DNA from 4 places in the Streptococcus respiraculi genome. Region 3 is predicted to be linked to each of the others. Evidence: predicted binding sites of a transcription regulator. Region 3 holds the regulator's gene; each other region holds the start of a gene.

Region 1 (5,175 bases), 820 kb from region 3:
GTTGAGAAATGCTTAAGCGCCTATGGCTGATTTTAGGACCAGTCTTTTGTGCAGTCTTGCTAGTAGTGATTTTGCTCGTTTTTTTCCCGACTAAGTTGCGTCACGATTTTGAGGCAGAAAAACGCTCTGCAGTGACGCTAACAGCTGCCAGTTTCAAGGGACGGATGCAGAAAGTTCAAGCTCTGACAGATGCTAACCACCGTTTTGTTCCCTTCTTTGGCTCGAGTGAATGGCTACGCTTTGATAGCATGCACCCATCTGTATTGGCAGAAAAATACGACCGTTCCTATCGTCCTTACTTGCTAGGGCAACGCGGAGCAGCTTCTCTTAACCAATACTTTGGTATGCAACAGATGTTGCCAGAGCTTGAGAATCAGACGGCTGTCTATGTTGTCTCGCCCCAATGGTTTACCAAGACAGGCTATGATTCCAGCGCTTTTCAGCAGTATTTTAACAGTGACCAGTTGACTAGTTTCTTGAGTCAGCAGATAGGAGATGAGGCTGCACAACATGCAGCGGATCGCCTCTTACAGCTCTATCCCAATGTCACGATGGCAGAAACGATTAGAAAAGTGGCAAATGGGGAGGTCCTATCGGCTTCAGAAGAGCAGTTTATCGGGCTCATGGAACGTATCAATAAGCGTCAGGATATTTTCTTCAGTAGCTTGATTCCAAGTTATAATCGGCATTACGACCAACGTGTCCTACCAGAGTTGTCTCGCTTGCCGAATGAATTTTCTTACCAAGAACTGGAAAAAGTAGCAATTGAAGAAGCGAGAGAACACATCAAGAGTAATGATTTAGGGATTGATGATAAGTTTTACAAAAAACGCTTGAAAGCCAAGCTCCGGGAACTAAAAGGCGCTCAGAAGAATCTATCCTATATTAAGTCACCTGAATACAATGACTTGCAGCTGGTGCTCAACCAATTTGCTAAATCGAAGACCAATGTTCTCTTTGTCATTCCACCGGTGAATGAGAAATGGATGGCTTATACAGGTCTACGTGAGGACATGTACCAACAGACTGTTGAAAAGATTAAGTATCAGCTAGAAAGCCAAGGTTTTACCAATATTGCCGACTTTTCAAAAGATGGAGGCAAGCCTTACTTTATGCAGGACACCATTCACATGGGTTGGCTGGGCTGGCTTGAATTTGACAAGGTTGTTGATCCTTTTGTCTCAAATCCCAAACCAGCACCTGCCTACCACCTCAACCCAGCCTTTTTCAGCAAAGAATGGGCAAATTATGACGGTGATATGAAGGGATTTTCGCTTAAATAAACGGATAAGCTAACCCTATACAAGAAAATCAGTCAAAGCCGTGACAAGCGGTCTTTGACTTTTTGATAGACTGTTGTTGAACGATGTAGAGAAGGAGAAAAACCCGATGATTACAGGATCGTGTTTGTGCCAACAGGTAACCTATGAAGCAAAGGAACTGATATCGCCCATTGTATTTTGCCACTGTTCGTTTTGTAGAAAAGCAAGTGCTACAGCTTTCTCTGTAAATTCTATGGTGGAAGTTACTAGTTTTCAGTTGCTCTCTGGCAAGGAATCATTGGTGATTTATGAATCTTCGCCAGGGAAAAAACGTTACTATTGCAAAAACTGCCATAGTCAACTCTATCACATAAAGGATGAAATAGCTGATAAGCTAACCTTGAAGTTGGGAACGCTAGATAGCTGCGACCAAGATATTAGCCAGCTAGAGAAAAAACACATTTACGATGAGCAGTTTTTTCCATGGTTAGTAGATTAGTATAGCGAGTTCTCTTTTGCTATTGGTACTCAATAAAGATTAAAAAACTACATAAAAATACGGAACGAAAATCATGTTTTCGTTCCGTATTTTTATGAATTGATAGAGTTGTTGCGTTTTCATTTCTTAGTATTGGGTAAGACGAGTTAACGACGTCAGACTTTAATTTTTGACGAGTATAACGATGTCCTAACTTTTAGTCAGTGCACTATAATAGCCTGAAAACAGCAATGACGAATATTAGTCCACATAGACGCTTGATTGCTTATTCAACCAGCTGTAGAGGAGTCCGATGACTAGTCCACCACCGACATAGTTTCCAAGACCTGAGAAAAGGAAATTGGAAAGAACAGAGAGAAGATTCATACCTTCCACCGTTCCACCTGTTGAGAAGAAGGCGAGAGAGAAGGTTGAGAAGTTTGCGATAACGTGCTCAAAGCCGAGGAAGGCAAAGATAAAGATAATGAAAATGACGGAGATTGCTTTTCCGGCATCATCCTTCATCTTAAGAAAAGCAAAGACAGCGATATTGACCACCATATTGGCGAAAATTCCCTCGACAAATTGAGTGAGCGGTGTTTTGGCAAGCTTGGCAATGGTGCCTTGCACTAGATAGCTATCCATAGCCACATGCCCAATGGAATATGGAGCAGTTTGCGCCAGTAAGAAGCAGATGATGATTGCACCGACAAAGTTAAAGAAGATACAGGTTGCTAGAATCTTCAAAGCTGTTTTGGTTGGAATAACCTTGCGATAAATAGCCACCGTCATATACATCATATTCGATGTGCCGAGCTCTGCATTCATATAAAGAATCATGAGGAGCCCCCAGCCAAACATGAGACCGTAGCTAAATTTCCCGAGACCTGCTGCCACATGCTCTAGTTTGTCAGCTGTGTAAAGCGCAATGGCAATCCCAAGTGCCAGATAGACACTCGCAAAAATAGAGCGAAGGGCATATGCCCAATAGTTGCTTTCAATCAAGTCAGCTTTCTTCTTGATACTTTTATCGATTGTATACATCAATGCTTGATCTTGTCCTGCCACAATAAGTACCTACTTCTTTTTTTATTTGATATATTTATCACAAATTATACTATACCAAAAAATTGGTCAAAATGTAAGGGCTTTTATAAAGAAAATACAGCTTGCAAATCACTCTGTTTTAGGTATAATAAAAAACAAGTAATAATAGGAGGGATGATATGAAAAAAACAGAAATTTTTGACCAAGTGGTCGAGATGATGCGGGCAGATTCAGCGACTAAAAAGGATATCACTGGGGCGGATCCAGAAATGTATCGTCAGAAGATATCAGACGACATGTCAGAAGAGGAGTTTCTGTATCACATGCATTGTTACCTTGCAAGTTTTGGCATTCTTTCCCATGTGTCCTTCTTCAAGAAGAATCGCAAAGCGCTCGCAGTTCGTCTTAAGCGCCAAGGAGATATGCTCTATGTAGTGGAAGCAGCTCCCGCGACCAATCTTCAAAAAGGAGATAAGATTATTGCACTTGACGGTTGCGATATTCCAACCCTGTACCAAGAACATCGAGTCTATTTCACGAGTCCTACCGAGGAACGCCAAGCACAGGAATGGAAATATTTTGTCCATAAGGCTGATAGCCTTACAGTAATAAGGGCAAATCGGAAAGAGGAGATTCGACTTCAAAAAGTGGAGCAGGCGACGGAAGACAGATTTGAAGTGAAACAGTTACGGTCTAATCTTGTCTATCTTAAAATGGAGAATTTTTGGAATGAGGAAAAAATAGGAGCCCTTTACCAAGAAGCAGCTCCCTTACTAGAACAAGCTACCTACCTCATCATTGATGTCCGTGTCAATCATGGAGGCTCAGATTCTCTCTACTTTCCCTTAATCAAATACGCTTTACCAGAAGGGACAAGTCTTGCAGAAATTGATTTGTCGGGTTCAGGTATGGAAGTTCTCTACACAGAGAGAAATGTTGAGTTGCGTTTAGCTCTATTTCAAGAAAATCTGAAAGATGAACATTTATCAGAAGAAAGTCGCCAGTTCTTGCTGGAGTTTATTGACGAATTACAGACTAATCGTGGCAAGGGTTATGTTGTTCATAAGGAGGACGACTCCGATAGAGAGTATTTTGCTGGGATTGTAGGTACTGCTAAGCCAGAGAAGATCTTTGTTTTATCAGATGTAGAGTGTGGTTCCTCTGGAGATAATTTTGTTCAGATAATGAAAGAGTTGCCTAAGGTGACGGTACTTGGCAGACCGACCATGGGTATTTTGGACTACTCTAATTGCTGCTTCGTAGATTTTGATGACTACCAATTCATGTTTCCAACCTCACGTGATCTTGATCTTGATTTAGGAAAAGGCATGACAGATAAGGGGGTAGAACCAGATGTGTTCATTCCCTGGACTCCTGAACACTTAGAGCGTGATGTGGACTTGGAAGAATGTTTGAACTTATGTGTAAAACAATAAAAGAGTAAGAATCTTGGGACCTTTAAGATACCAAGATTCTTACTCTTTTGTGAATGGATTAAGTCTTGCTTCGATACTCGCGTGCTGCAGGTGGTTGATAGGTTGCAATAAAGTGTTCGATTTGTTCTAAATCATCTGAAAAGAGTGTCTTTTCACGATCTTCAGGTGTCAAAAATCCTGCGCTAACCATGTTATCAAAGAATTGTTCTAAGGCCTGATAGTAGCCTGTAATAGTAAAGAGAATGCAGGGTTTGTCGTTTTTTCCAATCCTTGCCCATGAGATAACTTCGCTGATTTCTTCCAAAGTACCAGGGCCACCAGGCAGTGCGATAAAAGCATCTGCCTCTTGTATCAAGGCCAATTTACGTTCAGACATGGTTTCAACTGTCCGTAATTCTGAGAGATGAGGATGGGCGAGTTCACGATCTTTAAGAAATTCTGGAATGATACCAATGACTTGCCCACCATGTGCGAGGACCGTATCTGCAATCAAGCCCATGAGTCCAGTATTGCCACCGCCGTAGACCAACGTATGGCCATTTTCTGCAATCCATTTGCCAAGGGCAATCGTTCCTTCTTGATAGCTTGGATTTTCTCCCAAACTTGCTCCACAGTAAACAGTTATATTCATTGTCCTTTAAACCTTTCTTCTAACTTTTTCTTATGGCTGGTCATGATGTCTTCAAGCGAAATCTGGTAGATATCTGCGATAATAAACAAATTATCTAATACATCGCCTAACTCCTCACGAATGTGGAGGAGATTTTCTTTCTGGTTGCTAATGGGTTCATCGGGGCGATCTCGTCCAATCTCCATTTTCCGAATCGCCTGTGCTAGCTCTCCTACCTCTTCACAGAGAAAATTAGTCCGAATAAAGGGATTGTAGGCATACCAACCACGCTCTTTGTAAAAACGACTGACCCAATCTTGGTAGTTCCGAATGTCCATGTTT
Region 2 (5,175 bases), 770 kb from region 3:
TCGTAGCCTGCCAATACCACCCAGAATTATCTAGTCGGCCAAACCGCTCAGAAGGACTCTATACGGCCTTTGTAGCGGCAGCGATTGACAATCATTAATAATAGCAATCAACATCACCTTGTCCTTAGCAGGGTGATGATTTTATTTTCGGATTTTAGGGTTGTTCCGCTCGGAGATATCGTTAGTGCTGTGTTAGTGGAGAAATTTATAAAAGAATTTCGAGTAAGTAGTAAGAGTTTGTAGATTTACAAAAGGTTAATACTTAGAAAAGAGGATTAATAATCGGTTCTCTTTTCAGCTTGAAGAAAAAGTCTTTTTATTACCACCATCCTCATGTGCTTTCGGACATCAGCGACTTCCTTCGGAGTAAAATAATCCATTGGATTATTTTAGCCCGATCACTCAGATTTCCTAGCGAAAGTTTCAGAAGACAGTGATGTTCAAGTGGCAGTAGATATTCTATTTGAGCGTATCAAGGCAGGAGACGTGATAAATACATTCAATAACCACCTCACCTTTACAGATGAAAGTGGCAATGAAGTAGACGCGCCTGTTGTATCAAATACAGTCATCACGCATACATCAGAAGAGCCGAAAGCTCCAGAACCAGCAAAACCAACAAAAGAAACACCTGTACGAGCAGCGTCAATTCTTTCTAAAACAGGTGAAACGGAATCAATTTTAAGTCTTATGGGAGGACTTATGTTATCAGGTCTAGAATTGGTAAGAATACTAAAAAGTAGTATTTTATGGTATAATACAATTGTTTATTAGTGATGTATGAGGAGAGTATAGAGTGAATTCGCAGAGGAATTATGGAATAGATTTGCTTCGCTTGCTTTTAATGTTTATGGTCTGCGTGTTGCATGTGCAGGGACATGGTGGAATATTAGAAGCAGTGCCTATAGGTTCTTTGAGACATAAGGTATTTTGGTTAATAGAAATCGCTTCGTATTGTGCGGTCGATTCTTTTGCGATTATAAGTGGTTATACTGCAACTAATCGTAAACATAGGTATGAAAAAATCGTTTCGATGTGGTTTCAAGCGTTATTTTATTCCTTTGTTCTCACCATTTTGTTATCTATTCTAGGTATAGGTGACGGGGTAGATAAGATAGATTTCAGTCGGAGTATCTTTTTGGTGACTTTTGGGCAGTTTTGGTATGTTACTGCTTATTTTGCTTTATTTTTGCGATGCCAATTTTAAATAAGTTTTTGTTTTCAGTTAGTGAATCGCAAGGTAAGAAAACATTTCTCATTCTCATACTGTTGTTTTCAATCATGGGGCGCTTTGGGGATCCATTCAAATCACAAAGTGGCTATTCAGCTATTTGGTTAATGGTATTATATTGTCTTGGTGTTTTGGCTAAAAGACTCAACCTGTTTGCGCAGAAGAGATCATTAACACTAATTCTAATATGGATGCTCTGTATCTTTTTTACTTGGTTCACCTATATCAAGAAAGGCGATATATTTTATATTAGCTATATCTCGCCAACCATTGTATTATCGGGGTTGATAATGGTTATTCTTTTCTCTAGGCTACAACTCAGCTCTAATATGATTTCAGTGATTTCAAAGTTATCTCCACACGCATTTGGTATTTATTTGTTTCATAGTAACCAAGTGATTTTGAATCATATCCTTAAGGGTGCTACCGCGTTTGTTGTGAATAAATCAATAATCGTTGCAGTTCTGTATGTGTTTTTCTTTGCATCTTTAATTTTTATTTCAGGACTATTTGTAGAGATAGTGAGAAGTAAGATGGATAAACAATTAAATATTCCAGCTTTAAGTCAAAAGATAGTGCTTGTATCTGACAAACTATTGTTACAGTTTTTTCAGTTATTTACTTAACTTTGCAAAGTGTAGCTGGCGACAAGGAAGGCGTTGCTTGGTGGAGAATAGAATGCAAGAGTTTATTGCCTAATCTCTTACACTAATAGTGCTCAATTTGTAAAATTAAGAGGAAAAAGTCCTAGCGTGCTTCCAACATACTAGGACGCCGAGTGAAGCAACTGGAACTTGCTTAACTCAGTATATATGACTATGATAAGGGATAATCACATCATTATCAAGGGCTGGGCAAGTGAAAGTTCAGGCCTTTTTTATAATTCTCGATTCTCTTGTCAAGAGATGTTAGCTTCTCTACAAAAAAATTACCACAAACAATTTCAAAAAAGTGTTGACAAGAGGTGGAGGAGCTGATATACTGGTAGAGTACTCAATCGCGGGGATGGCGGAATTGGCAGACGCGCAGGACTAAGGATCCTGTGACCGCTTTAGGTCGTGAGGGTTCAAGTCCCTCTCTCCGCATCGGATAAGACTGGTTCAGCCAGTCTTTTTTTTCTTGTAAAAGGAAAATGAAAATACCGCCTTTTTCAAAATCTCGGTTGAAAGAGCCGAAAAAAAGTGGCGTTTTTCCTAAAAAAGTGATAAAATAAACAATGTAAGTGGGAATGCCCACAAAAATAAAAGGAGGCTAGAAAATGCCAGTCGTTTCAGCAGAAAAATTTGTCCAAGCAGCTCGTGACAATGGTTACGCAGTTGGTGGATTTAACACAAACAACCTTGAGTGGACTCAAGCTATCTTGCGTGCAGCAGAAGCTAAAAAAGCTCCTGTTTTAATCCAAACATCAATGGGTGCAGCAAAATACATGGGTGGTTATAAAGTAGCTCGTAACTTGATTGCAAACCTTGTAGAATCAATGAACATCACTGTTCCAGTTGCGATTCACCTTGACCACGGTCATTACGAAGATGCACTGGAGTGTATCGAAGTTGGTTACACTTCAATCATGTTTGACGGTTCACACCTTCCAGTTGAAGAAAACCTTGAAAAAGCACGCGAAGTGGTTAAATTGGCACACGCAAAAGGTATTTCAGTTGAGGCTGAAGTTGGAACAATCGGTGGAGAAGAAGACGGAATCATCGGTTCTGGTGAGCTTGCTCCAATCGAAGATGCAAAAGCAATGGTAGAAACTGGTATCGACTTCTTGGCAGCTGGTATCGGTAATATCCACGGTCCATACCCAGCAAACTGGGAAGGTCTTGACCTTGATCACTTGAAGAAATTGACAGAAGCTGTTCCAGGTTTCCCAATCGTACTTCACGGTGGTTCTGGTATTCCTGATGAGCAAATCCAAGCAGCAATCAAACTTGGTGTTGCAAAAGTGAACGTAAACACTGAGTGCCAAATCGCATTTGCAAACGCAACTCGTAAATTTGCAGCAGCTTATGAAGCAAATGAAGCAGAATACGATAAGAAAAAACTCTTCGACCCACGTAAATTCTTGGCTGACGGCGTAAAAGCTATCCAAGCATCAGTTGAAGAGCGTATCGATGTTTTCGGTTCTGAAAACAAAGCGTAATTCGCAATCATTGATGGCAACTTCTCATGAGAGAAGTTGTTTTTTAGTGTATGGAAATAACAGCTAGCAAGTAGGCAAGCTAGAAAGGTTGACGAGAGGATGTAAACTATATTAGCTGAAACACTTATTTTGGCTTTAATAGCGTTTTATCCACGAAAGAGAATACATGATTTGAAAAAATTGAAAGTTCTTCTTGCAAAGAGTTGCATTTTTTGGTAGAATAATCAAGTATGTGGTGCTAGCACATCCGTAATATTTGATCAAATGAGGAGGAATACACATGGCTAAAGTATGTTATTTTACAGGTCGTAAAACTGTATCAGGAAACAACCGTTCACATGCGATGAACCAAACAAAACGTGCGGTAAAACCAAATCTTCAAAAAGTAACTGTTTTGATTGATGGAAAACCTAAAAAAGTTTGGGCTTCAGCTCGTGCCCTTAAATCAGGCAAAGTAGAACGTGTTTAAAAAAAGAGGTCCGGCGGACCTCTTTTTCACGAGTTCGGAAACGAAAAAGCTAGTTTAGAGGTCCGGTGGACCTCTTTTTCACGAGCTCGGAAACGAAAAAGCTAGTTTAGAGGTCCAGTGGACTCTTTTAGTTTGTTCGGCTAAGGTCATTGTGTTTGCTACCTTCTTATTCTGCTGTGACAGTCTAATTTTTTACAGTCATGAGAAATTATGGTAAAATAAGGTGATAAAATGATTTGAGGTACGAAAAATGACGGTTAAGATCAATACAAAAGATGGCCAGATTGAACTAACAGATGATGTCATTGCGACAGTTGTTGGTGGTGCTACAACGGAGATTTTTGGCGTTGTTGGTATGGCAAGCAAATCTGCGATTAAGGATAATTTTCAAGCGCTTCTTGGGAAGGAAAACTACGCTAAAGGTGTCGTGATTAAAACGACTGAAGAAGGGCATATTGCGGTCGATGTTTATACTGTAATGAGCTATGGTGTGAAAATCAGCGAAGTTTCTCGCAACATTCAAGAACGTGTGAAGTTTAACTTAGAAAATCAATTGGGTATTGCAGCAGATACAGTCAATGTTTATATTCAAAATATCAAGGTCGTAGGAGAATAATGGTGTCTAAAATTACAACTAGTTTATTTCAAGAAATGGTGCAGGCTGCATCAACTCGCCTGAATAAACAAGCAGAATATGTCAATTCATTAAATGTCTTTCCTGTTCCAGATGGCGATACAGGGACAAATATGGGAATGACCATCACAAATGGTGCAAAAGAAGTATCTGATAAACCTGCTAGTACAGTTGGTGAAGCAGCTCAGATTTTGTCAAAAGGTCTTTTGATGGGTGCGCGTGGAAATTCAGGTGTTATCACTTCTCAATTGTTCCGTGGCTTTGGTCAATCTGTCAAAGGAAAGGATGAATTGACAGGAAAAGACTTGGCACAAGCCTTCCAGCATGGAGTTGAAGTAGCTTACAAGGCTGTTATGAAACCAGTTGAAGGTACGATTTTAACGGTATCACGTGGTGCAGCAACAGCCGCTTTGAAAAAAGCAGAACAAACCAATGATGCTGTTGAAGTTATGCGCGCGACTTTAGAAGGTGCTAAACGTGCCCTCAAGAAAACACCAGAAATGCTTCCAGTATTGAAAGAAGTTGGCGTGGTGGATTCTGGTGGACAAGGTCTGGTTTACATCTATGAAGGGTTTTTGGCTGCTTTAACTGGTGAATATATTGCTTCTGATGATTTTGAAGCAACTCCTGCGGTGATGTCTGGTATGATCAATGCAGAACATCACAAGTCGGTTGCAGGTCATGTCGCAACTGAAGACATT
Region 3 (5,175 bases):
CATCATCCAATCAACTAGCTATCCTGTCAACAATCACCTTTGGGAGTTGTTGATTATGGTGGACGCATGTAAACGTGCCAGTGCACATTCTGTCACAGTTGTGATGCCTTATTTTGGCTATGCTCGTCAGGACCGTACAGCTGCTCCTCGCGAACCAATTACTGCAAAACTCGTTGCCAATATGCTCGTCAAAGCAGGTGTTGATCGTGTACTTTCACTTGATTTGCATGCTGTTCAGGTACAAGGTTTCTTTGACATTCCAGTTGATAACCTCTTTACGGTGCCATTGTTTGCTGAGCATTATATGGAAAAAGGCTTGTGCGGTGAAGATGTCGTCATCGTCAGCCCTAAAAATTCTGGTATCAAACGTGCGCGTAGTCTAGCAGAATATCTCAATTCTCCGATTGCTATTATCGATTACGCTCAAGATGATGCGGATCGTTCAGAAGGCTATATTATCGGGGATGTCGCTGGCAAAACTGCTATTTTAATTGATGATATTTTAAATACTGGTCGTACATTCTCAGAAGCAGCTCGTATCGTCCAAGAAGGTGGGGCAACCGAAATTTATGCGGTTGCAAGTCATGGACTCTTTGCAGGAACGGCCGCTGAACTCTTAGATCAGGCACCGATTAAGGAAGTTCTTGTGACAGACTCCGTAGCCAGCAAAGAACAATTACCAAAAAATATTGCTTTTATCACCGCTAGTGGCTTGATTGCTGACGCAATCATCCGTATTCACGAACGTCGCCCAGTCAGCCCACTCTTTAACTTTACCAATCCCAATAAAGATAACTAGGAGTTTTCTTTGATTTATTTAGACCATGCAGCAACCACATCACTGTCTGATGCTGCCCTTCAAACCTTTATGGATATTTCAAAAGAATACTATGGCAATCCCTCTAGTATTCACTGGGCAGGCAGAAAGGCAAATGCTATTTTACGCCAAGCTAGGACAGACATTGCTCAGATTCTTGCAACTAGGCCAGAATCGATTATCTTTACTTCAGGCGGATCAGAGGCAGATACCCTAGCCATTCAGGGCTATGCTCTTGCTCATCAACATAAGGGCAAACACTTGATAACAACTGCTATTGAACATCACGCTGTTCTCCATACAATGGAGTATTTAACAGAACGATTCGGGTTTGAAGTGACTTATATTGAGCCTGTCAATCAAGTGATTTCTGCTCAGCAGATTAAGGAAGCCTTGCGTCCAGACACCATTTTGGTCAGTGTCATGTATGCTAATAATGAAACTGGACTGCTACTTCCTATTCGAGAAATTGGAGAAATTATCACAAATCACCAGGCTGTTTTTCATGTGGATGCTGTCCAAGCGATTGGAAAAGTACCTATCTCACCTGAAGAACTACACATTGATTTCCTCTCTGCTGCTGCTCACAAGTTTCATGGTCCAAAAGGTGTCGGTTTCCTCTACAGCCGGATTCCCAACTTTGATTCACTCATCCACGGAGGACGGCAAGAAGACCAACACCGAGCAGGGACAGAAAATCTTGCAGGAATTGCTGCTATGGCAAGCGCTTTAAAAGAACAGACTACACAACTAGATCAGCATTTCCAGACCGTGACTGATTTAAAGAACTATTTATTAGAGAACTTGAAACCCATTGACCACTATCTCAATGAAACAGATCCTAGTTTGCCTTATGTGGTTAATATTGGCTTTCCTAATCAGCTCAACGAACAGCTTCTCATGCGACTAGACCTCGCAGGAATTGCTGTTTCAAGCGGTTCTGCTTGTACAGCAGGTGTCATTCAAAATAGTCATGTCCTTGAAGCCCTATATGGTCAAGATTCGCATCGACTAAAAGAATCCATTCGGATTAGCTTTTCACCTGAAAATACCAAGGAGGAACTTGACTTCCTCGTACAACAATTACATCAAATCATCGGAGGCACTCACTAATGGCTTTTGCAACATCTGTAACGCTAAAAAATTGTGACTATACCTACTCTATCAGTCCAGCAATTAAAAAATACACTTTGCGCGACAACACGTTTGAACAAACTCATGTCGGTAACTATCAATTGACCCGCATGTTGGAAGAAATTCCAAATTCCAACCAAGGATTCCTCCTCAAAATTATTATCAATAAAGACTTGACTGGTTTTAAAATCAACATAACAGATAAGTCAGGTTTACACTTGGTAGATATTTTTAAGGCCGGCGGAAATGCGGTTATTCAAGAGAAATTTTATTTCCTCATGGATAGTTTAGTTGACCGCGATATTTTCACAAAAGAAAGCCAAAAATCATGATTGAATTACGTTATCAAGATTCTTACCAACAAATTCGCTCACAAACTTTTGAGAATTTTGATGCTCTACTGCTTGCCTTCTCGGGTTGCGTGACCATTCCGGATCACCTCAAGGTACTCTCCTTAACTCAAGATGGTAAAGACTTAGGCTATCAAGGATTAATCGGCGACTTGTATCGGTATTTACAAGCCATCAATTCTGTAAACGAGTAGAAAAACAAGAAATTTTCTTGTTTTTTTCTTTTATTTCCAGGGGTAATCTGTTGCTTTTTTCACAAACTTTTACTAAAATAGAATAAATAACCTAAAGGAGTAAAAGATTGTGAAGAACGAAAAAAAATCTGCTATCCCTCGTGCTACTGCCAAACGTTTATCAATCTACTATCGCATCTTCAAACGATTCCATGCTGGAAATATTGAAAAGGCTAGTTCAAAAGAAATTGCTGAAGCTATCGGTATTGATTCTGCTACTGTTCGCCGTGACTTCTCCTACTTTGGTGAACTCGGTCGGCGTGGATTTGGTTATGATGTCAAAAAATTAATGGATTTCTTTGCAGATATCCTAAACGACAATTCGATTACAAACGTCATGCTAATCGGGGTCGGAAATATGGGACGTGCTCTCCTTCATTACCGTTTCCATGAACGCAATAAAATGAAAATCGTCATGGCTTTTGAAGCAGATGGGCATCCAGCAGTCGGTACAATTGATGAAAATGTACCCATTTACGCTATCTCTGAAATTGAAGAAAAAATCAAAGAAGCCAATGCTCAAACTGCTATTTTGACAGTGCCAAGTAGCAAGGCGCAGGAAGTTGCCAACGTTCTTGTAAAAGCGGGTGTCAAAGGAATTTTGAGCTTCTCTCCTGTCAATCTGTCTGTTCCTAAAGATGTTGTCGTTCAATATGTAGATTTGACAAGCGAATTACAGACCCTCCTTTACTTCATGAGAAAGGGTTAACCTATGAAACCCATTATCGGCATTTCGGGCAATGAGTTTAACAATGCTAGCGATGATACAGAGCCACTTTTAGCATATGCTGCTACTAGTTTTGTACAGGCCGTTGAAGATGCTGGTGGCGTTCCGCTAATCCTACCTATCGTATCTCCTGATACTGCAAAAATATACATCAGCATGATTGATAAGCTCATCTTGACTGGTGGGCAGAATGTCCTACCCTACTATTATGGACAAGAAAAGACGATTGATAGTGATAATTACCACGCCAAACGCGACGCCTTTGATCTTGCTCTTATTCGAGAAGCGATAGCGCAGCAAAAACCGATTTTAGGCATCTGTCGTGGAATGCAGCTCTTCAATGTTGCTATGGGGGGAACCTTGCACCAAGCCATTCCCAATCATTGGCAGACGATTGCTGCTAATACTCCTTCTCAGACCATCCAACTAGTAGCTGAGACAGCACTGGCTAGGATTTATGGAGAGCAAGCGCAAGTCAATTCCTTCCACAGACAAGCCTTGGATCAAGTCGCACCTAGTTTACAAGTCATCGGTCAGGCGGCTGATGGAATCATAGAGGCTGTTCTCATGACGGAAAACGTCTCTTTTCTCGGTGTTCAATGGCATCCTGAAATGCTCTACCAAACTTGCCCAAAATCGCAAAAATTGTTCAGATACTTCGTACAAGAATATTAGTCAAGCTGATTTTCCTCGCGTAAGCTATAGTAGCTTGACTTTCCGACAATTAAATGATCTAACAATATGAGTCCTAGCATATCGCAGGACTTTTTTAGTGCCTCTGTAAATGCGATATCATTGCGACTCGGTTGAACAAAACCTGACGGATGATTATGAACAATAATGATGGAGGTTGCCATACATTTAACAGCGTAGTGTAAAATTTCGCGTGGCTCTGCGATACTACGATTGACACTGCCAATAAAAATGGTGCGTTGACTGATAATTTTATTCTGGGTATCTAGATAAATTGCGACTAAATGCTCCTGTTTTTTAGAACCAAATTCTTGAATCATTTTTCTTGCAAGTAACTCGCTACCAACAATTTGTTCCTCGATAAGCAACTCAGACTGATTGATTCTTCTGCCGAGCTCAATCATCGCTTTTATTTCAATCGCCTTAACCTGACCAATTCCTGTTAACTCCTGTAATTCTGCAATGGATAAATCCTTTAGCATAGCAAGGTTGTCAATCTTTGCTAATAGATTATGTGAGACAGCAGAAACAGGTTGTTTTTTTGTACCTGTACGAATAAAAATCGCGAGCAGTTCTTGGTTGCTGAGTCGCTCAGCTCCTACTTCTAATAACCTTTCCCGTGGCAATAAACGTTCCTCTTTAAATGCAATCTTATACATCTGTTCCATTCCTCCTTATCTATTTATTCGCAAAAAAATAATTCATACTCGTCAAAAATCAAAGTCTAACGTCGCTAACTCACCTTGCTTCAACAGTCCAGTGGACTGTTGAAGGTTGGAAATAAAGATTATGCAATAATCCTCCGCTGACATTAGTCCAGTGGACTGTTGAAGGTTGAAAATAAAGATTATGCAATAATCTTCCGCTGACATTAGTCCAGTGGACTGTTGAAGGTTGGAAATAAAGATTATGCAATAATCCTCCGCTGACATTAGTCCAGTGGACTGTTGAAGGTTGGAAATAAAGATTATGCAATAATCCTCCGCTGGCATTAGTCCAGTGGACTGTGGAAGGTAGTCAGATTTTGATTTTTGTAGAGTATCATCCATTATTTCCGCATAATCATTTAGAAATAAAAAAAGAGGTTGAGCCATTTTGGCTCAGCCTCCTATAGTTGAACTTGGTTGTATTTCTTTTCAAAATGCTTCAGAATATCTTTGGAAACTTTCTTATATGGAATACTTGTTTCCAGTTTTCCTTTGACGATTGTTCGCATGGTCG
Region 4 (5,175 bases), 820 kb from region 3:
CTATTATTCAGCTGCAGCAGCTTTAGCGATTTTACGTCCTTTGTAGTATCCTTTCAAAGATACACGGTGAGAACGTGAGTAATCTCCAGTAGTTTCGTCAAATTTAACAGATGGAGCTGTCAATTTGTAGTGTGTACGACGTTTGTTTTTCTTCGCTTTTGATGTGCGACGTGCAGGTACTGCCATTTCTTTTTTCCTCCGTTGTAATGGACGAGCGAGGCTCGTTTTAGTTTCATAGTCCGTCTATTTTCACTTATTACGTCGTGAATGCATCTTGCCTAATTCCAGTTATGCCTGTGATGCATTGCCTAGTACTAAATGAAAATAGAAAGACTATCCTATTCATCTGGCTTTTGCCAACTGTATTAGAATATCACATTTTTTTTGTAAAGTAAAGTTACTTGACAGATTTTTTTCAAAAAAATCGTTTACATGTCTCTATCAGGTGACAATTGAATCCAGTAGCGGTTCCATGGTATCACCGTCAGGCGACAATCTCTGGTCTTCGTAGCGACAATGAGGCTGGGCTAGAATTGTTTTTCTGGAAGCGATGTTCCAAGTTGCGCAAGTCACTAAAACCTCTGACAATCCTAAATTCCGGCAAAAATCTAGCGCTTGTGCTAGTTGAACTTTTGCAAGGCCTTTTCCTTGTTCGCTCGGTACAATAGAGTAGCCGATATGGCCAGCTATATTCATTAGAAAATCCTGCTCGATATGATGGCGGATATTGACAATCCCAATGATTTTATCTTCATTTTCACGTTTGAAAATCAAGGTTGTCGAGGGTGCGCGGTTAGGCTTAGGCTGTTTTTCTTGTTGCTTGATGTGGATGAGCCAAGTAGCGAGGTCAGGCATTTCTTCCAAGCGAGAGCCACCATTGAGATGTTGATGTTGTTCTGTAAATTCTTGTTTGAAGGTCTCGATAAAGGGCAGATCTTTTTCCGTGGGCTTGCTGAGATAGTAGGTGTCCATGCTAGTCCCCTTTCTGGTAAATATTATTCTTTAGTATAGCAAGTTCGGGAGCCCTTGTCTAGGAACTCTGAAGTCTGTCTTTTCTTGTCCTCTGAAATGTGATAAAATAGGGGGAATGATACTCTGAAAAGGATAGAAACGCATGAAATTACAAAAACCTAAAGGAACCCAAGATATTTTACCGAAAGAGTCTGCCAAGTGGCAGTATGTGGAAGAGTTTGCCCGCAAGACCTTTGGCAAGTACAACTACCAAGAAATTCGCACGCCGATTTTTGAGCATTATGAGGTGATTAGTCGCTCGGTTGGGGATACAACGGACATCGTCAGCAAGGAAATGTATGATTTTTATGACAAGGGTGATCGCCACATCACGCTTCGTCCAGAAGGGACAGCTCCTGTCGTTCGCTCTTATGTAGAAAATAAACTCTTTGCGCCTGAGGTGCAAAAGCCTGTTAAACTCTACTATATGGGCTCGATGTTCCGCTATGAGCGTCCGCAGGCAGGGCGTTTGCGTGAGTTTCATCAGATTGGGGTGGAGTGCTTCGGTTCTAGCAATCCTGCGACAGATGTAGAAACGATTGCCATGGCGGCACAATTTTTCAAGGAAATTGGCATTCAAAATATTACGCTACACTTGAATACCTTGGGAAGTAGTGCAAGCCGTACCGCTTATCGTCAGGCTTTGATTGATTATTTAACACCGCTGAAAGAGACCCTATCAAAAGATAGTCAACGCCGCTTGGAAGAAAATCCGCTCCGAGTTCTTGATAGCAAGGAAAAAGAGGACAAGATGGCTGTAGAAAATGCTCCGTCTATTCTGGATTACTTGGACGAGGAAAGTCAAGCTCATTTTGATCAGGTTCGTGGGATGTTAGAGGCCTTAAGTATTGACTATGTGATTGATACCAATATGGTGCGTGGTCTGGATTACTATAACCATACGATTTTCGAGTTTATCACAGAGGTGTCAGGAAGTGAGTTGACTATCTGTGCTGGAGGTCGTTATGACGGCTTGGTCGAGTATTTTGGCGGACCAGCAACGCCAGGTTTCGGCTTTGGTATGGGCATTGAGCGTCTGCTCTTGGTGCTTGAAAAGCAAGGGGTAGATCTTCCAGTAGCAGAAGAACTGGATGTCTATGTTGCTGTTTTGGGGCAAGAAGTAAATAGCAAGGCCTTAGAAATTGTACAGGCTCTTCGCAATCAAGGTTTTAAGGTGGAGCGCGATTACCTAGGACGTAAGATCAAAGCCCAGTTCAAGTCCGCTGACCAGCTAAAGGCACGGGTATTACTCACTCTGGGTGAAAGCGAAGTGGAACAAGGTCAAGTAACTGTGAAAAATAATCAAACACGGGAAGAAGTGACCGTGTTATTAGAAGATGTACAATTGAATTTCAAGAGTATTTTCGAGAAAATGAGTCATCAATAATGAAAAACAAGGGGAATCTTACAGGATTTTCCTTATTTTTTTCTTGTGAAATAAAAAAAGTTTGAGAAAAAAATCACAAACAAAGCCAAGAAAGTGCTATTTATCGGGGTATTTGAGAAAAAATCACAATATTTTAAAATTAATTTGTGAAATACTTAACAAACTATTTACAAAACTCTCGAAAAGGTGTAGAATATATTTGTGAAAAAGTTAACAAATAAAAAGTTGACAGAAAACAATATTGGAGGAACCATAGATGGCTGAGAAAAAAGTATCACCAGAGGAAAAATTAGCAGAAGCTCGTGCACACGTTGATGGGCTTGTTCAAAAGGGATTGGTTGCCCTTGAAGAGTTTCGTCAATTGAATCAAGAGCAGGTGGACTACATTGTAGCAAAAGCATCCGTTGCAGCTCTTGATCAACATGGTGTCTTGGCTCAACACGCTCAAGAAGAAACAGGACGTGGGGTCTTTGAAGATAAGGCAACTAAAAACTTGTTTGCTTGTGAGCACGTTGTAAACAATATGCGTGGTGTAAAAACAGTAGGTGTCATTGAAGATGATGAAGTAACAGGATTGACTTTGATTGCAGAGCCAGTCGGCGTTATCTGTGGTGTAACACCAACAACCAATCCTACATCAACAGCTATCTTTAAATCATTGATTGCTCTTAAAACGCGTAATCCAATTATTTTTGCCTTCCACCCATCTGCCCAAGAATCATCTGCTCACGCAGCGCGTATCGTCTATGAAGCAGCGGTGGCAGCAGGGGCTCCTGAAAACTGTATTCAATGGATTACAAAACCATCAATGGAAGCAACTTCTGAGTTGATGAAACATGACGGTATTGCAACAATCCTTGCAACAGGTGGTAATGCCATGGTGCGTGCAGCTTACTCATGTGGAAAACCAGCTCTTGGGGTAGGTGCGGGGAACGTACCAGCCTATGTTGAAAAATCAGCAAACATTCGCCAAGCAGCGCACGACATCGTGATGTCTAAATCATTTGACAATGGTATGGTCTGTGCATCTGAGCAAGCAGTGATTATCGATAAAGAAATCTACGATGACTTTGTAAAAGAGTTCAAGTCTTACCATGTTTACTTTGTTAATAAGAAAGAAAAAGCCCTTCTTGAAGAATTCTGCTTTGGTGCAAAAGCTAACAGCAAAAACTGTGGCGAAGCAAAATTGAATGCAGATATCGTCGGAAAACCAGCAGCATGGATTGCTGAGCAAGCAGGTTTTAAAGTGCCAGAAGGAACCAATATTCTTGCAGCAGAAGTTGCAGAAGTAGGACCAAATGAGCCATTGACACGTGAAAAATTATCACCAGTCATCGCTGTCTTGAAATCAGAATCTCGTGAAGATGGTATCGAAAAAGCGAGCCAAATGGTTGAATTCAACGGTCTTGGTCACTCAGCGGCAATCCATACAGAAGACGAAGACTTGGCAAAAGAATTCGGAACACGCGTGAAAGCAATCCGTGTTATTTGGAACTCTCCATCTACTTTCGGTGGTATCGGTGATGTTTACAATGCCTTCCTCCCATCATTGACACTCGGTTGTGGTTCTTATGGTCGTAACTCAATCAGTGATAACGTAAGTGCGTTGAACTTATTGAACATTAAGAAAGTGGGAAGACGGAGAAATAATATGCAATGGTTTAAAGTTCCATCAAAAATTTACTTTGAACGCGATTCAATCCAATACCTCCAAAAAATGGCAGGCGTTGAACGTGTCATGATTGTGGCAGATGAATTGATTGTCAAACTTGGCTTTGTGCAACGGGTTATCGAGCAATTGCAATTGCGTACTAATAAAGTAATGTACACTGTGTTCTCAGATATTGAACCAGATCCAGACATTACAACTGTTGAACGTGGTGCAGAAGCGATGAAATCATTCGCGCCAGATACAATCATTGCCATCGGTGGTGGTTCTGTAATGGACGCTGCGAAAATCATGTGGCTCTTCTATGAACAACCAGAAGTGGACTTCCGTGACTTGGTACAAAAATTCATGGATATCCGTAAACGTGCTTTCCGCTTCCCAGAATTGGGACAAAAAGCCAAATACGTCGGTATTCCAACAACCTCTGGTACAGGTTCAGAAGTAACACCATTTGCTGTTATCTCTGATAAGAAGAACAACCGCAAATACCCACTTGCTGACTACTCATTGACCCCAACTATTGCGATTGTAGACCCAGCTCTTGTCTTGACCGTTCCAGGCTTTGTAGCAGCAGATACTGGTATGGACGTCTTGACCCACGCGACTGAAGCCTATGTATCTCAAATGGCCAATGACTATACAGACGGTATTGCGCTTCAAGCGATTAAACTTGTCTTTGAAAACCTTGAAAATTCTGTTAAAAACGCAGACTTTGTTTCTCGTGAGAAAATGCATAACGCTTCTACAATGGCAGGTATGGCCTTTGCGAATGCCTTCCTAGGAATTTCTCACTCAATTGCCCACAAATTAGGTGGACGTTTCCACACAGTGCACGGTCGTACCAATGCCATCTTACTTCCATACGTTATCCGTTATAACGGTACACGTCCGGCTAAAGCAGCGACATGGCCTAAATACAACTATTACCGTGCAGATGAGCGCTACCAAGAAATTGCTCGCATGCTAGGCTTGCCAGCTTCAACTCCAGAAGAAGCTGTAGAATCATACGCAAAAGCCGTTTATGACCTCGGTGAACGCGTTGGAATCAAGATGAACTTGAAAGAGCAGGGCGTTGATGAAAAAGAATTGAAGAAATACTCACGCGAGT

The links. The regulator Rex, encoded in region 3, represses fermentation and respiration genes when NADH is low (regulators of the CRP and FNR family bind a similar motif). The targets are predictions, from matches to a motif close to TTGTGAANTANTTCACAA.
Region 1: the regulator Rex is predicted to act here: its motif matches at 2,834-2,851, upstream of CHF41_RS03045 (formate/nitrite transporter family protein).
Region 2: the regulator Rex is predicted to act here: its motif matches at 2,431-2,448, upstream of CHF41_RS03315 (class II fructose-bisphosphate aldolase).
Region 4: the regulator Rex is predicted to act here: its motif matches at 2,598-2,615, upstream of adhE (bifunctional acetaldehyde-CoA/alcohol dehydrogenase).

What each region holds. Positions count from the first base shown of each region.
Region 1 covers NZ_CP022680.1:597,911-603,085, forward strand. The annotation lists gene dltC (D-alanine--poly(phosphoribitol) ligase subunit DltC) at 1-16, shown strand, start outside; gene dltD (D-alanyl-lipoteichoic acid biosynthesis protein DltD) at 9-1,283, shown strand; gene CHF41_RS03040 (GFA family protein) at 1,390-1,761, shown strand; gene CHF41_RS03045 (formate/nitrite transporter family protein) at 2,002-2,784, opposite strand; gene CHF41_RS03050 (S41 family peptidase) at 2,967-4,223, shown strand; gene CHF41_RS03055 (LOG family protein) at 4,282-4,854, opposite strand; gene CHF41_RS03060 (MazG nucleotide pyrophosphohydrolase domain-containing protein) at 4,851-5,171, opposite strand.
Region 2 covers NZ_CP022680.1:650,198-655,372, forward strand. The annotation lists gene CHF41_RS03290 (CTP synthase) at 1-98, shown strand, start outside; gene CHF41_RS03295 (hypothetical protein) at 445-774, shown strand; partial or broken gene CHF41_RS10290 (acyltransferase family protein) at 797-1,857, shown strand; tRNA gene CHF41_RS03310 (tRNA-Leu) at 2,231-2,316, shown strand; gene CHF41_RS03315 (class II fructose-bisphosphate aldolase) at 2,490-3,371, shown strand; gene rpmB (50S ribosomal protein L28) at 3,652-3,840, shown strand; gene CHF41_RS03325 (Asp23/Gls24 family envelope stress response protein) at 4,091-4,456, shown strand; gene CHF41_RS03330 (DAK2 domain-containing protein) at 4,459-5,175, shown strand, end outside.
Region 3 covers NZ_CP022680.1:1,420,475-1,425,649, reverse strand. The annotation lists gene CHF41_RS06945 (ribose-phosphate diphosphokinase) at 1-799, shown strand, start outside; gene CHF41_RS06940 (cysteine desulfurase family protein) at 809-1,930, shown strand; gene CHF41_RS06935 (DUF1831 domain-containing protein) at 1,930-2,283, shown strand; gene CHF41_RS06930 (DUF4649 family protein) at 2,280-2,495, shown strand; gene CHF41_RS06925 (redox-sensing transcriptional repressor Rex) at 2,605-3,243, shown strand; gene CHF41_RS06920 (gamma-glutamyl-gamma-aminobutyrate hydrolase family protein) at 3,247-3,936, shown strand; gene radC (RadC family protein) at 3,933-4,613, opposite strand; gene CHF41_RS06905 (class A sortase) at 5,063-5,175, opposite strand, start outside.
Region 4 covers NZ_CP022680.1:605,438-610,612, forward strand. The annotation lists gene rpmF (50S ribosomal protein L32) at 4-186, opposite strand; gene CHF41_RS03090 (GNAT family N-acetyltransferase) at 442-972, opposite strand; gene hisS (histidine--tRNA ligase) at 1,115-2,398, shown strand; gene adhE (bifunctional acetaldehyde-CoA/alcohol dehydrogenase) at 2,655-5,175, shown strand, end outside.